One region of the Bradyrhizobium sp. F1.13.3 genome, then DNA from elsewhere that is predicted to be linked to it. Evidence: riboswitches for the same ligand, from Rfam matches in the RefSeq annotation. Region 1 holds a riboswitch; the other holds the start of a gene.
The links. Region 1 has a riboswitch for cobalamin ahead of ABIB66_RS03360 (TonB-dependent receptor). Riboswitches for the same ligand answer to the same signal wherever they lie in the genome.
Positions count from the first base shown of each region.

Region 2: it holds a riboswitch for cobalamin, as region 1 does, so the genes downstream of both, ABIB66_RS28150 (TonB-dependent receptor) here and ABIB66_RS03360 (TonB-dependent receptor) in region 1, are expected to answer to the same signal.

Region 1 is NZ_JBEPRI010000001.1:740,883-749,211, forward strand. It holds gene ABIB66_RS03340 (energy-coupling factor ABC transporter permease) at 1-157, shown strand, start outside; gene cobF (precorrin-6A synthase (deacetylating)) at 203-952, shown strand; gene cobT (nicotinate-nucleotide--dimethylbenzimidazole phosphoribosyltransferase) at 968-2,020, shown strand; gene ABIB66_RS03355 (histidine phosphatase family protein) at 2,021-2,593, opposite strand; cobalamin riboswitch at 2,666-2,866, shown strand; gene ABIB66_RS03360 (TonB-dependent receptor) at 2,983-5,340, shown strand; gene ABIB66_RS03365 (PepSY domain-containing protein) at 5,352-6,785, shown strand; gene ABIB66_RS03370 (hydantoinase/oxoprolinase family protein) at 7,275-8,329, shown strand, end outside.
Region 2 is NZ_JBEPRI010000012.1:599-8,927, forward strand. It holds gene ABIB66_RS28150 (TonB-dependent receptor) at 1-1,858, opposite strand, end outside; cobalamin riboswitch at 2,126-2,332, opposite strand; gene ABIB66_RS28155 (DUF4198 domain-containing protein) at 2,477-3,268, opposite strand; gene ABIB66_RS28160 (TonB-dependent receptor) at 3,265-5,199, opposite strand; gene ABIB66_RS28165 (TonB-dependent receptor family protein) at 5,947-8,157, opposite strand; gene ABIB66_RS28170 (DUF2946 family protein) at 8,213-8,329, opposite strand, start outside.

The sequences.
Region 1 (8,329 bases):
GACCAACCTCGCCAACATCGCGACCTTCGCGGCGTCCTATGCGCTGGTCATCGTGATCGAGCCGCTCGCCGATCTCGGCGTGCTGGCGCTGGCGAAGTCGTTGCGCGGCGTCACCGCGTCCGGCCTCGTCACACCGCGTTTGCACAACGCGGCCTAGAGACAAGCGAAAGGGCGGCCGTCATGGCCGCCCTTCGCGGGCACGATGCTCACGCTCTCCCTGATAGGCATCGGTTGCGGCGATCCCGAGCGGCTCACGCGCGCCGCGATCACTGCCATCAACGCGGCCGATCTCGTCCTGATCCCGCGCAAGGGGACGGCCAAGTCCGACCTCGCCGATCTCAGGCGGACGATCTGCGCGGATGTGCTCACCAACGATAAGACGCGCGTTGCCGAGTTCGATCTGCCCGTGCGCGACGCCGCTGAAGCGGACTACCGCAAGGGCGTGGACGATTGGCACGATGCCGTGGCTGCGGCTTGGTCGCAGACGATCGCAGATCATCTCAAAGGCGAGGGCAAGGTCGCGCTGCTGATCTGGGGCGATCCCTCGCTTTATGATTCCTCGCTGCGCATCGCGCGGCGGCTCAATCCCTCGCCGAAAATCGAGGTTGTTCCCGGCATCACCTCGATCCAGGCGCTGTGCGCGGCGCATGCGATTCCGCTCAACGACATCGGCGAGCCGTTTCTGGTTACAACCGGACGCCGCTTGCGCGATGGCGGCTGGCCGGCAGGTGTCGATACCGTGGTGGTGATGCTCGACGGCGGCACGGCATTCCAGTCGCTCGATCCGGCGGGCCTGCACATCTGGTGGGGCGCCTATCTCGGCATGGCCGATCAGATTATCATGTCCGGCGCGCTGGCCGAGATCGGCCCGCGTATCGTCGCGGTGCGGCAAGAGGCGCGCGAACGGCACGGCTGGATCATGGACAATTACATCCTCAAGCGCAGGCCGTGAGGCAAGCGAGGCAGCATGCTCCCCGAATGGGTCACCCAACAATGCCCGGATATCTCCGCAGTCCACCGCGAGGCGGCGGTGGCGCGGCAGGCGCAACTGACGAAACCGACCGGCGCGCTCGGCCGGCTTGAGCAGCTCGCGATCGAGCTTGCGGGCCTGCAAGCAACCGAGCAACCGCGCGCGGCGCGGGTGCCGATCATCATCTTCGCCGGCGATCACGGCATCGTCGCGCAGGGCGTCTCGGCCTATCCGCAAGAAGTGACCATCGCGATGCTGGCGAACTTCGCCTCCGGCGGAGCCGCGATCTCGGTGCTCGCGCGTGAGCTGGGGTCCAACCTGGAGGTTGTCGACGCCGGCACGCTGGCGCAGCAGGAGATGGCCGGAATCGTGACCGACAAGCCGCGCAGCGGCACGCGCGATTTCAGCGTCGAAGCTGCGCTCACCTCCACAGAGCTGGCATTTGCGCTCGAAGCCGGCCGACGTGCGGTGGCGCGCGCGCAGGCCGGACAGCCCGATCTTCTGATCTTCGGCGAGATGGGCATCGGCAACACCACGACATCGGCGGCGATCGCGGCCGGCTTGCTGGGCGTGAGCGCCGGGGAGATCGCGGGCAGCGGCACCGGGATCGACGCGGCCGGCCGTACGCATAAGGCGCGGGTGATCGACACTGCGATCGCACGCCGTGGCGTTGCGGGCGCTTCGCCCGAAAAGATCCTGTGCGCCGTCGGCGGTCTCGAGATCGCGGCCATCTGCGGTGCCCTTATCGCCGCTGCACAGCGCCGCATCCCCGTGTTGATCGACGGCTTTATCGTGTCGGTCGCGGCGTTGGCGGCGGCGCGGCTCAACCCCTCGTGCCAGCCTTTCTTGCTGGCCTCGCATCAATCCGCCGAGCAGGGACATCGGCTGGTGCTGCGCGCGCTGAATGTGCAACCGCTGATCAGCCTCGATCTCAGGCTCGGCGAAGGATCGGGCGCGGCCATCGCGCTGCCGCTGGTGCGGTCGGCTTGCGCGCTCCACAACGGCATGGCGACCTTTGCGCAGGCCAATGTGCCGGATCGTCCGGCCTGATTAAATCATCGGCTGATTGACCGAGACGACGCGCCAGCCGGTCGCGAGCCGGTCGATCCGGGTCAGCGACAGCGGATCGATCACAAAGCGGAGCGCCGCTTGTGGCGTCAGATCCAGCGCGATGCAAAGCGCCGCGCGGATCGTGCCGGAATGCACGACGAGCGTTGCGGCGCCGGCGCCGATCTTTGACAGACCTAACCGGACGCGCGCGACCTGTTCCTCGAAGCTTTCGCCGCCCGGCGGCCGTCCGCGCGCCGCATCGCTCCAGAACCGTGCATAGGCCTCGCCACCGGTCGCGGCGAGTTCGTCATGCCGACGGCCGGTCCAGTCACCAAAATCTTGCTCGCGGAATCCGTCCAGCTGCAGCGGCTCGAGCCCCAGCGCGCGGGCCGTTTCAACCGTGCGCCGCGACGGGCTCGCATAGCTCGTGGCGTCCCGCGGCAGGCGGTGTCGCAGAGCCTCGAGCTGCGCTCGAGCGCCGAGATCGGCCGGCGCGTCGGCTGCGTGGATCGTCCCTGGGACGCCATCGACGGGCGCGTGCCGTATCAGCCAGAGGAAGGTCTCGCCTTCCATGCTTATCTCCAAGGAAACTGGTCGTTGTGGCAATAACGCCGCAACTGGCACATTGACTCTGTCTGGATCGTAATCCTAGATGCTCGCGACGGTTTCCCCGAGAGGGGATGAAAAGGGAATGCGGTGCGGGGACGTTGTCCCCAATGCCGTGGCTGCCCCCGCAACTGTAGCGGCGAATCTTGCGTCACGTGCCACTGGGTATCTCGGTCCCGGGAAGGCGATGCAAGGTACTGACCCGCGAGCCAGGAGACCTGCCGTCAGCCGTGGTCACACGCGAAGATGTCGGTCGGGGAGTACAGACATTCGGCTTCATCGGAAGGCTGGAAGCCGGAAGATGGGACCTTGGTTCGCTGTGACGTGCCACTGACGTCACTCCGAGGTCCAAGACGGTGTCTCCTGTTCGCATTGTACGACCGCGTGCATTCCTGCTCGCATCCGCGGCGCTCACATCCTTTGTCATCCTTGATGCTCCCGCCGCACTGGCCCAGCAGGCCCCGGAACCTCTGCCGCCGGTCGAGGTAACGCCCGCCCAATCCCGCAAGCAGGCCAAGCCCGCCGCGCGGGAGGCGCAGGGCCCACGTCGCGCAGCAGCGCGCCGGCCGGTGACTGCATCCGCAGTGCCCAAGCCTGTCGTGCCGATCGCAGCGGCGCAAACGCCGCTCAACACCAACGTAGTCGCCGAAAGCGCCTCGCGCCTCGGCCTGACCGTGCGCGAAACGCCCGCGACCGTGGAGGTGATCTCGGCCGCAACCATGCGTGAGCAGGGCTATCGCACCGTGTCCGACGTCGCGCAGGGAGCGGTGGGCGTCACATCCGGCGACAATCCGGCCGAGCCCTCGGCGTTCTCCATGCGCGGCTTCACCAACAGCCAGATCAACACGCTCTACAACGGCATCAAGATCGGTCCGCAGAACATGACCTCGCGGATCACCGACACGGCCAATCTGGAGGCCGTCGAATTCCTGAAAGGCCCGGCGTCGCTGATCTCGGGCGAGGGCGCCGCCGGCGGTGCGATCAACTTCGTCACCAAGCAGCCGCACACCGGTCCGATCCGGAACGAGGCGGATTTCTCCTGGGATTCGCTGAACTCGTTCCGGGCGCATTACGGCTCGGGCGGCAGCACCAATGTGCAGGGGCTGGACTACCGCTTCGACGTCAGCCGTTCCTCGCTCAACGGCTTTGCCGACGACACCAACACCAAGACGCTCGACGTGTCGGGCCAGCTCAACTACCGCTTCTCCGACAGCCTCAAGGTCTGGGGTGCGATCGAGTATCGGGAAGATCGCTCGAAAGCCTATTGGGGTGCGCCGCTGGTGCCGATCGCGTTCAGCGGCTCGCATGCGACGATGGGGATCGTGTCCGGCAATTACGTCTCGAACTACAATAAAACCAATCTCGGCCCGGTCACGATCGATGATCGCACCTTCAACACCAACTACAACGTCCTCGACAATCGCAACGTCGCACAGGAGGTCTGGCTGCGCGGCGGCTTCGAGCTGAAGCTCGCGCCCGACCTGACGCTGAAGAGCCAGGCCTATGGTTATGGCGCAGAGCGCACGTGGTTCAATAATGAGGTCGAGGCGTTCAATTCCGGTACCAACATGGTTGACCGTGAGCGCTTCTATGTTGCGCACGGCCAACGCCTGGTCGGCAACATCACCGACCTGATCTGGGATACGAATATCGCCGGCTTTGACAACCGCTTGGTCACGACGTTGTCCTCGAGCTACCTTGATTTCGTGAGGCCGGGCGCCGCAAATTTTCCCGGCGATTCCGTTCCGCTGGTCGATCCGCCTCGCGGCTATTGCGGCCTGCTCACCATTCAGCAGCAGACCGCGCGGATCGACAACGAGGCGCTGTCATTCGAGGACCGGCTGAAGCTCACGCGCAGCTTCGCGCTGGTTGGCGGCCTGCGCGTCGAGCATATCGGGCTCGACCGCAATTCGACCGACAAGTTCGGTCTGGAGAAGGCGAACTTCCCGTTCTCGCAATCCTGGGTCCCGACAACGGGGCGCATCGGTTACACATGGGAAGCCGTTCCGGGCCTGACCTTCTTCAGCCAATATGCGACCGGCGCCGACATCGCAGCCAACAACATCTTCCTGCTCAATCCGACCGATCCGCTCAACCTGACCACCGCGCGCACCTACGAAACCGGCGTCAAGCACCTGTTCTGGGACAACCGGGCGGAGTGGTCGTTCTCGGCCTATGACATCCTGCGCAAGAACGTCTATGCCGCGGCCGGCGGCATGCAGCTCAACCTTGCCGGACGGCAGGAGTCGAAGGGCGTCGAGCTTGCCGCGTCCGTGCGTCCGATCGAGCCTCTGCGCCTCTGGGGCAACATCGCCTATGTCGATGCGCGCTACGCCGACTACGATTTTGTCGGCGGCTCGTTTTCCGGCAACACGCCGCCGAACGTGCCGCGCGTCGTCGCCAATGCCGGCGCGTCCTACCGGTTCTTCACGCCCTGGACGGTCGAGCTCGGCATCACCGGTCGCCATGTCGGCGACCGCTACAACACCGATGCCAACACCGTGACGCTGAAGGCCTACACCGTCGCGGACGTCTATGCTTTCGTCGACGTCCCCAAGGCCGTATTCAATGCGGTCGACCAGGCCCGCCTGACCTTCCGGGTGCGCAACATCACCGACAAGCGCTACGCGATCTGGGGCGATCCGTTCTATCCTGACCAGATCCTGCTGGGCACGCCGCGCACCTATGAGATCTCGGCTGCGTTCAAATGGTAGGACGCTGATCAATGATGCGCGCGCTCGTCCTGCTGCATCGATGGCTCGGGATCGCGTTCTGCCTGCTGTTCGCGATGTGGTTCGCGACGGGAATCGTGATGCACTTCGTTCCGTTCCCATCTCTGACGGAAACGGAACGTTTTGCCGGGCTCGTGCCGCTGGCTAGCGCTGAGACGAGGATTGCGGTCGCCGATGCCGTGGCCGCAAGCGGCATCGCGGATGCGACGCGCGTTCGCCTGATCCAGCGCAGCGACGGACCGGTCTATATCGTCGCGGGGCCGTCGCGCGCGGGTGCAGTCCGCGCCTCCGATGGGGCCGACGCGTCGGTCAAATCATTCGACGTCGTGCTGGCCATCGCGCGAGATCACGCCCGCAGCCGTGGGCTCGATGCTGCGCGGGCCACGATCGTTGCGCGCTCGGACTATGACCAATGGAGCGTGCCGAACGGCTTTGACCGCCATCGTCCCTTGTTTCGGGTTGCCCTCGGCGACGCCGCCGGAACGGAGGTCTATGTCTCCTCGCTCACCGGCGAGATCGTCCTGGATACGACGCGCAGCGAGCGGACCTGGAATCTCGTCGGGAGCGTGCTGCACTGGATCTATCCAACGGTGCTGCGAAGCAACTGGCCACTGTGGGATCGCGTGGTCTGGACCTTGTCGCTGCTGGCCCTGATCGCAGCATTGCTGGGCGCCGTGCTCGGGCTTGCGCGGATCAAACCTCGAGGTGGCCAGATCGGCTCGCCCTATCGTGGCTGGCATGCGCTGCATCATCTCATCGGCCTCGCGGCGATGGTCTTCGTGCTGACCTGGATTTTCAGCGGCTGGCTCTCCATGGATCACGGGCGACTATTCTCGCGTGGGCAATTGACCTCGGCCGAATCCAGCGTGATGAACGCCGCACCGAACTGGACGGCTGCCCCATCGATCGATCGGCAGCCTGGAGCGCCGTCGGCCCGTGAGACCGAATGGTTTGCATTCAACGGCACTCTCTATCGGCGGGATCGGACGGGCCTTGCCGCTCAGACCTTGATCAAGGCAGGGGATGCGCCCCGCGATCGACCAACGGGATCTCTGGATGTGCACGAGGTCGAGAGGCTGACAACGCGCCTCGCAGCCGGCTGCGCAGTACCGTCCGTGCTTGCCGACAACGACAACTATCCCGCGCAGTCCACCGTCCCGGGTGCCCCGGTCTACCGCTCCTGCTGCGGCGACCTCTGGTTCGACATCGACGGCGCGGACGGCAATTTGCTGCAAAGGCTGGATTCGTCGCGGCGGGTCTATCGCTGGTTCTACGGCGCACTGCACACGCTGGATTTTCCGGTCCTGGTCGCGCATCCGTTGCTGCGTGACGGCTTGGTCGTCGGGCTCTGCGCCCTCGGCTTTCTGTTCTCCATCACGGGCATTGTCATCGGCTGGCGCCGCCTGCGTCCCTCGTTTGCAGCCTGAGGCCTGGAGTGAGGTCGCGATGCGTTGAGCGGGCAAAACCACCGCTTACTGATCGTCCAATAAAGAGAGGCTGAGCCGACTGGCATGCATAGCTCATGAGCACGCGCAGGGCCCTTAGCGCCGGTCTATCGCCTGCAAATTAGACAGTCCGTGCGCGGCGCGTGGATTGCACTGCAGCGGATGTGGCGTTTCGTCCGCGAAAATGCGTGGTGCGCCGCACTTTTCTCGCGTGGAACGATCCACACCGGCGTGCACTCCCTGCGGGCAGCGCTGCACTAAAATGTGCCTCCGCGCGTCCTGCCCGTCGCGGGCTGGTCCAATGCGTTGCGACAACTCTGGCCCTATCCCGAGCCCATCGCTCTGTCGCACGCTCGCAAGCGGTGGCATGACAGGGGATGATGATGAGCGCTCTCGGTTTGCGATTGAACCTGGCGATGGACGGGAAGGACCCGGCGTCCGGTTCGAACGTCGTTCGCAGCTGACCTACACATGAGCACTGACGAAAATCACTGGGAGGTCGGCACCGATATCGGCGGCACCTTCACCGACATCATCGCAATCCGGCACTCCCCCGCGGAGGCGCGGATCGCGAAAGTGCCGTCGCGACCTCAGGCTCCGGTTCAGGCGATGCTGGAGGCCATTGAGGCGGTCGGCCTGCGCAAGAGCGAGGTCAAGCGCTTCGTCCACGGCACCACGCGTGTGACCAACGCCATCGTCGAGGGACGGCTGCCGAAAGTGGCGCTGGTGGCGACCGAAGGCTTTGCCGACGTGCTGGAGATCGCGCGCTATCGCCGCCGCGATCTTTATCGTCTCGATGTCCCGCCGAAATCGCCGCCGCTGGTGCCGCCGGAACGATGTTTTGGCCTTGCCGAGCGCCTCGACCACGAGGGAACGGTGCTGAAGGCGCTGGATGAAGCGGAGATCGAGCGCCTGGTCGCCTGGCTGAAAGCAACCGGCGTTCAGAGCGTCGCGGTCGCACTGCTTCACGCCTATGCCAATCCCGTCCACGAGAAGATGCTCGGCGAGCGCCTCAAGGGCGTCGTTGCCCACGTTTCGCTGTCGCACGAGGTCAATCCCGAGGCGCGTGAATATGAGCGGACTTCGGCGACCGTGTTCAACGCCGCCGCCATGCCGATCGCGGTGGAATATCTGAGCGAGCTGGAGCAGCGGCTGCCGATCGGCCCCGGCCTGCAGGTGTTTCATTCGGCCGGTGCCATGGTCCCGATCTCGGCCGTGAAGCGGCGGCCGCTGGTGATGGCCATGTCGGGCCCCGCGGCCGGCGTCTCCGCATCGGTCAGCATCGCGCGTCAGCTCGGCACGTCGCGTATGCTGACGTTCGACATGGGCGGGACAACGACCGACGTCTGCCTGATCGTCGATGGCCAGGCCGAGATGACAGACGGCCGCATGCTCGGCGACCAGCCGCTGCGCCAGCCGATGCTTGCGGTTCACTCGATCGGCGCGGGCGGCGGCTCGATCGTGCGCAATGGTCCCGGTGGCCTGACCGTCGGGCCGGAAAGCGCCGGCTCCGAGCCGGGACCGGC
Region 2 (8,329 bases), on a different contig from region 1:
TTGCTTCGATCTTGCCGGCGACGTTGAACACGATGCCGCTCTCGGGGACATAGACGTTCTTGCGCTCGATGTCGAAGGCCGAGAATGTGGCCTCGGCGCGCTTGTCGGCCGATTGCAGTTTCACCCCGGTCTCATAGGTCCGCGATGTCGTCAGGAGCAGCGGCACCGACGGCGCCAGGATGAAAATGTTGGCCACCGTCGGGTCTGCCGCAGTCGCGTACTGGCTGTACAGCATCACGCCAGGGGCGACGTCCCAGGTGTAGCCGATGCGGCCGGTTACGGGATTGAACGTCGTCGAGAAGGGATAGCCCTTAGCGGATTCAAGCACTCCACCGGGATCAAACCGCGCGCGGTCCAGCTTGATGTCCTCGAACCGGATGCCGCCGATCAGGGCGAAGGTCGAGGTCAGTTTGAGCCGGTCCTCAAACGACAGGGAGGTCGTGTCGAGGTGCGTGTAGATCTTCTCGTCGCTGCGCGGGCCATAGAGGCCGCGATCCGGATTGAGGAGATCGACGTAGTCCGATGAGAACAGCGTGTCCTGCGAGACGTTGAATTGCGAGCTGCTCGCAGCCACGGTGGCGACGAAACGGTTATCCATGCCGGCCAGATTGGAATTGACGGTAAGGTCTGTGATGTTGCCGTAGAGCCGTTGCGCGTGATCGAGCGCCAGGCGCTCGCGATAGATGCTCTGCGCGCCCGCGAAATTGCCTACGGTCTGATCAAATGAGGTGATCTCGTTATTGAACCAGTGCCGGTGGGCGTCATAGCCGTAGACCTGGCTCTTGAGGGAGATGTTGTTGGTGATGTCCCATTGAAAGCCGCTTCGCAGCCACAGCTCGTTCGCCCCGCTGCGATTGTCGAGCACGTTATAGTTCGTCGTCAGCGTGCGCGCATCGACCGTCACCGGGACCGGCGTGCCGCCGCTGAGGTAGTAGTTGCTCCACTGGCCCGAGACGACGCCTGATGTCGGCACAATGCCCGGCGCATTGGCCGGCACCAGAGGCGTGCCCCAATAGAAGCGGTCCTTGTCCTGCCTGTACTCGGCCGCGCCCCAGACCTTCAGGCTGTCGTTGACGCGATAGTTCAGCTGGCCCGAGACATTGCTGAGCTTCGAATAAGTGTCGTCGATAAATCCCTTGTTGTTGAAATGACTGATGTCGAAGCGGTAGTCGAGCCCGTCGATCAGTGTGCTGCCGCCAGAGCCATAGCCAGCGCGATAACCGTTGAAGGAATCGTAGGAGGTGAAGGTGTCATTGATAACAGGCCCGGTGTGCGGCGCCTTGGTGACGTAATTGATCGCGCCGCCGGTCGCCCCTAAGCCGGCTACGAGTGAATCCGGCCCCTTGATGATCTCCACCTGCTGCAATCCGGCGACATCCATGGGGCGGCCGGTCATGGTCGATGGGCCGATTGGGATGCCGTTGTACAGAGTGCTGATCTGGTCGCCGGAAAACCCCCGCATTGAGAAGATGGCGGGTGCACCCGGAGCGTCGCCGCCGGTCACGCCGGCCGCCGCTTTGGCGACGTCGGTGGTCGTCCGGATGCCAAGTTCCTGCATAACGCGCTGGTCGATGACCTCGACGGTCGCGGGCATTTGCCGCGCCGTGATTCCGAGCCGGGAGCCGACGTCGGTGACGGCGGCCGTGTTCAGCGGCGTCTGAATCGGGCCGCTCAATGGCTGGGTTGCTGGGACGGCGACGACCGGACCGGACAGATTGCGCCCCGGGGCGCGGCGGGCCGTCCGCGGCTTTTGAGCGCCCGCGCTGACGCCGGGAGCCCGCCGCGCAGCAGGTGGTGAGACGATCACGGGCTCCACCTCTCGGGAGGTATCCCGGGCGGCGGTCTGCGCTCTTGCCATGGGGCACAGCGACGTAGAGAGCAGCAAGACCAGCCAGGCAGACCTCGTCCGCTGGATGCTGCGTGTGAGGCCCTGAGAGATGCCCCTATCGTCAAGCGAAAATGCCGGCGCAATGCCGCTGCCGAAATGAAGATGTTGCACAAGAACGCTCTGCGGCGACGCAAACAAACCGTCACCGCGGTTGCCTTAGTCACCTGCCTTCGCCCCAAGCGGCAGATGCACCGGCTAGTTGTCCGACATCGAGGCACCCCGCCCAATGCGTTCGCGCGTGACTTATGGCTGGCAGCAGGTTTCCTGGCTCGCGGGTCATCGCCTTCGACCGCCTTCCCAGAGCCCGAGCAGGGCTCCAGTGGTTCGTTTGGTCGTCGGCTATCCGCTTACAGTTGCGGGGGCAGCCGCGGAATTGCCCGCCGAGACGGACGCACCGCATTCCCTTGAAGAGTCCTTGCAGACACTACCGGTCACGAAGGTGGCATCTGCGCGATGGGCCGTCAATATTCGTGTGGCCCTTCACGCATGCCGTCGTTCAAATCGTACCAGTGTGTTGCTGGTTTGCCCGACCGGCGGCTCGGGCCGGTGAACAGGATAGCCTTTTCCAGAAGCTGTGAGGCCGACGAGCTACCGCCCCCTCTCGCTGGCGATCACACCAAACCAGAGCGTTGCATTGTAAAGGTCGGCGGTCGCTTGATCCGGTGTAACCGATGGGGCGGCACGATGATCTATCACCAGCAGATGGGGGCCGGGCTTGGCGATGGGAATTGTCACTATGCCATCGGCGTCGGTCTTGAATGTAGGTATGTCTTTCTCCGCGACGGGGGTTTTGCCGTCGCTGCGTTCGACCTCCGCATCTGACAGCGGCTTGCCGCGAAACAGTACCTTAATCTTGAGTGCCTCCCCCGGCTGGACTTTGGCCGGGTCCGATAGCGGCACAAGCTCCAGGTCATGTCCAAGCAGCTCGGGCCACGGCGCATCGGCTCCCGTGATGGCCTTTGCGAACTTAGCGGACCAGACGCTTTCAACTGCGTCTGGCACCAAGCGCCGCGTGGCATTCCGGAAGACGCCGCCCGTCGTCTTGATCCAGAAGCCATTGTCGTAGCGGGCTGCAAGCAGCGTATGGCCGTCATCGAGGAACGGCTTTGTTCTTGCGATCTGGAAGCCGTTTTCCGACGCGGCCGCAAGACCGTCCAGAAGCGAGCTGCGCCCGCTCTGCGTGATCGCAAAGATGTCCACGACCTTGTCTGCGAACGCGGGAGGACGGTCGTCGGGATGACCGTAGTTGACGACGACACGGCGAGCGCTCGCCGGTCCCGACAGAGTGAGCCAGACATCGTGGGCGAGTGACGGAGCGAGCGAGCCGAGCAGCAGGGCGATCGCGAGCGGCAGGCATTTAACGAGACGGGAATCGATCATTTAGTTACCAGCTTTGGGGCGGCCGCCGCCATGGCGGTCGGGAAGCGATAGGTCACACCCGCCAGCACGGCGAGTGTCGGCTGCGCGCTCACGAAGATGTCGGAAGTTTTTGCCCCCACCGGATCGCCGAAATTGATTGCGATCTCGCTCACACGATCGCCGGGATACCAGGTAGCCTGCGTGAACGCTGTCCAACCCTCGGGCCATGAATAAGCAAGCTTCCCGGTCACGCGCGAGTACGGCGAGGTCGTGATGAGCCCATCCTGCGTCAGGTTCTTCTTGCCCACGAAGGTGACGTAGGCGGAGCCGGACACCGTTTGCGCATTGCCCGTCGCGAGCTTGAAGTCGACGCCGATATTGGCAACGTAGTCCGGCACGTTCGGGACGAAGTACGAAGGAGCTGCATCGATGAGGCGCGCCGATATCCCGACAAAATTGGCGAACAGGGACACCTCGTTGACCGGGTCTCTGAGTACGAACCAGCGGGCGTCGACGTCATATCCGCTGCGCTGGGCCTTGCCCAGAAAGGTAACGGGCAAGCCGGGAGCTGACTGAAATGCCTCGTTGGCCGAATCCGTCGTCCAGTAGCTGGCGAATAGCTTGAAGCGGTCGATGATGAACTGAATGCCGCCTTCACGGCTGAGGACCTTGAAAGGTTGAATGCCGGGGTTGCCGATCAGCTCGGCTGGCACGTCGATGCTGCGGAAGCCCTCGCCATAGTTGGCGAACAATTCGAGCCATTTCACCGGCGTTATGGCGAGGCCGACCTTGGGGCTGGCGATGCCGTTCGAAATGTTGGGCGTGCCACCGAATGTGATCCGGTCATCGATATCGTAGTAGAATTGGTCGTAGCGTCCGCCGGCCGTGAACTTCAGCCAAGGAAGCGGCTTGATTTGGACCTGACCGAAGCCCGCGACGTTCGTCTCGGTCAATCCCACGTTGACGGCGACGGGACCTGACACAGCGCGTGCGATGGTCGGCGCCTGAAAGGCCTCGATGAAGTCGGTGCGCCAATTGCTGCCCAGCAGCACTTGAACCGGGATGTCATCGCCTATTGCGCCGCTCCAGACCTTGCTGACACGGCCGCCGACCATGGTGCGGTCCTCGTGCTGGGCCCGCTGTCCGCCGCCGAAATCGGCGAATCGGTTCGAGAATTGGTGACTGACGAAGAACGCGCCCTTCAGCTCTTGATCCTGAGCGCCGGAAACGTAGTTCGTAACGAAGTTCTCAAGCTGCTTATTGCCGCCGTCGGTGGGATTGGTTGCCGAACGCTCGGAAATAATGCCGGCGGCAATGGCGTCTCGGCTGGCATATCCGGGTGAACCGTATTCGGTGCCGTAGGCCTGCGCTCGAAACGAGACCGTCGCGCCGTCAGGCAGCGTGGTCGTGACCTTGTTGAACGAATTGTAACGATCGATGAAGCTGTTATCCCGATATCCATCGGTGCGATAGGCTTCGAGCGCGAGATAAGGGAGCCACGCACCCTGTGTCGTGCTGTAGGTGGCTACGCCTCGCGCTGTCCCCTGAGTGCCGCCGGAGATTCCGAGGGTCGAAAACGGCTCCGCCTGCTTGGTGGCAATGTTGACCGAGCCGCCCATGTTGGAGTCGCCGTATTCGACCGAGAAGGGCCCACGCACGATCTCGATGCTCTTGATCGTCTCGGGGAACAAGACGTTGAGGTCGGCATAGTTCGGCGTGTGTAGCGAGGAGACCTCGTTGAGCGGAACACCGTCGATGTGATAGGCGATGTCGCGGCCATGTTCGGCATCGGTGTAGCCGCGTAGCGAGAGGCCATAGCCGATGCCGCCCTGGCCGTAATTGGAGACGTTAAAGCCGGGCAGAGGCCGGAACAGATCCCCGTAGGTGGCGACGGCAAGCCGACTTATAGCGGGCGCGTCTACGACTGTTGTGGCCGCTGGCAGCGCAGTCACCGCATTAGATAAGTCGCCCCGCCCTGGCGAGGCACCGGCGCCGGCGGACAGGAGCGGTCCTGATTGCTGCGATGATGGCTGCGAGACCGAAGAGCGCGGGCGCGTGCTACTCGGTGCCGCAGTCTCGGCTCGCCGCGTGCGTTTGGGCACCGCTGCCGGCGCGGAGACCGTCACCGGCGGCAGTGAGCCCGCCGACAGCCCCGTCTGAGCGTGGACTGAATCTACAGCCCAAAAACCCGTCAAGGCCACGGCAGTCAAGGTGGTGCCCCAAGCGACTGTACGCACACTGATCCGCCTGCACTGATAAGGTTCGGGCCTGAAGCCGAACCTCAATGGTATGACTTGGTCTAGGAATTAATATATCAAAGTATGAGGAAGAAAGTCGATCGTCATACTCTGGCGTTGTCCAAAGGGGCGTTATGGTCAAGCTGCGGTTGAGGCAAGATCAGCTCGTGCTCGGTTTCCAAGCGACAATGGCATCTGGCGACTGAGGCGCTCTTCGGCTTAGGGCCACATCCGGACTCATGCAGCGCAACATGATCCCATCCAGCTGTTCGACTGTGAGACAGCGTCCGGGTTATCAAAACGCGACCATGCAGCAGTCCTTCGGTTTCGGCCTCTGCTCCTCTTCCGCTGCCAACATCCCAGCAAAGTCTAGCAGACGGACGCAAGCAAAAGCGCTCGAAGGCTCGCCGTGGTCCTTTCTCGGTCGGAAAAGAACCCAAATGCGGCGCCGATCTCCTGTGCTCACCATCGATACCTCACGCCGGCGTAGACGGCCCTGCCGTTTCCGGGCTCGAACAGAGGTGACGTCGGTGTTGCCCGATCAATAATGCTTGCGCTCGCGATATAGGCCTTGTTGGCGATGTTACGCGCCTCAATGTAGCCGGTGACTGGACCGCCATTGTCGAAGCCGGCCTTTAGGCCCCAAATCGCATAGGCCGAGCTGATCAGCGTGTTGGCACTATCGACGAAGTAGGCTTGCGGCACCCATTCCAGATTGGGTCCAAAATAGAGACCGCTCGGGTGCTTGTACAGCAGTTCGGCACGCACGAAGTGGCGCGGCGCGCCTGGTAGCTGATTGTTGCCGAACACCGGATCGTTGTCGAAGCGGAAGTCGTTGAGCGTGTAGGCTACGTTGAGCCAGATCTTGTCAGACACCGGTCCGCTCACGAAGACGTCGCGGAAGATCGCGGCGCCTGCGCCCGCCTCAACACCCTGATGGATGGTCTTGTTGGCGTTGGTGACATTGCAGTTGCCGAACGCGCTGTAGAGGCACAGCAGCTCGTCGTCGATGTTCGCGCGATAAAATGCAATCTCCCAGGCGTAGTCGGGCCGCTTCATGCGGGTTCCGATTTCGTAGGTCGTGGCGGTTTGCGGCTTGATCAAGAAGAACGGGATGTTGGGCAAGGTCGGGTTCAGGAAGTTGGGGCTCACGCTCTCGCCAAAGCTAGGCACCTCCGCGCTGCCTGAGACGTTGCCAAACACCTGCCAAGTTGGATCGACCTGCCACAGCAGGCCTACCTTCGGGCTCCACAGGCTAAAGGTGCTCCGACCATCGACGTCGCCATTGGTCGAAAAATTCACTTGCTGATCGCGCACCGCGAACAGATATTGCGTGCCCGCCACGAAAGCGACGTTCGGTACGAAGTAGAACGAATTCTCCGCATAGGCGGAGTAATTTCGTGGCTTCTGCAACAACGACGAGGTCGGCGTCCCCTTGAAGCCACCGACATTGACGAATTGTTGCGCATCAATGGTGCCGTTCAGGATGTTGAAGCCGGCGACGAATCTATTGCGGAATCCGCCGATGAAGCGATCGTCCGTGACCTTCGCGAAGGCACCATAGTCTTTGTACCGATAGTCGAGCCATTGAAAGATCGGATGCATCAAGTGCCGATCGACCCCGAACGCCCCGAGTTCAACCTGGGTATCCTCGAAGCGAATAGTCGTCTTGTTTGCTATCCGCACGGTGTCGATATTGCGCTGCCAATCGTTAGCGACGTTGATCGGAGCCGCCGAAGTGGGTGAGGTCAGCGCCGTGGTTCTGTCCACACTGCCCGGAATGCGCTGGCGTACCTCGTTCGCGTTGAAATAGAACCGCGTTTCGACGTCCGGCGATATCTGATAACCGATATTGCCGTTGATGCGGTTGCTCGATCCGAAGCTGTGATCTCGAAAGCCGTCGGATGCCTGCGTCGAGGCAGTGACAAAGCCGTCCCAAGGGCCGTTCGCACCGCCGGCATTGGCTTGCAGTCGCTTGAAGCCGAAGGCACCCAGATCGAAGGACACGCCGTTTGGAAGCGGATCGCGGCCGGTGGGGATGACGAAGTTGATGGCACCGCCCAGGGAATTAGCCCCGTATTGCAGCGCGTTTCCGCCCTTGTAGACAGCTACGTATTTGTAGGCCGTCGGATCGATCTCCTGAAAATCACCGTAGCCATCTGCCGTGTTGATGGGGATGCCGTCCATGTAGAGCTGGACGCCGCGCAGATGGAAATTGCGCGACAGGCCGGAGCCGCGGATCGAAAGGCGGGTGTCGTCACCCCATTTCGGCTGGGCGAATACGCCCGGGACGTAGTCCAAAATGTCCTTGATCGTGTTCGAGACCGTCGAGTTTCTGTAGGCCTCGGCGGGCACGATGGCCACGCCGCCAGGTGTGTTGTTGATTTCTTTGAGCGCCTGCTGTGCCGAGAGGACGCCGAGCGCCACGCGCGATGCGCCTATCTGGTCGCCCGCTGATTGGACCGGTGCGGCCGGCGCCCGTCTGGCACGCGCCGTTCGCGGTGAACGATTCGTATCCCGGGATGGTCGGCTAGTTGCATCACGCTTTTGCGGAGGGGCTTCAACAGTGACAGGCGGCAACTGCTTCTGCCCGTTTGATTGTGCGTTTACTGGTGAAGAAAGGATGGCGCCGGCGAGCGCACAGACTAGTAGCCGCCGTACAGCGGATGACATGGTATTCAAACTCCCGATCGAACTGACGAATATTGGCGCTGGTGTAGCGCTGCTGTCAGATCAGGAAGGGAGGCGCGCGAGATTGATGATCGTGCGATCGAAACGGCGCAACTGACCCTTCTTCGAACGCAAAGGCGATGACCACCTCAACATATTGACGGTCAGCGAGGCC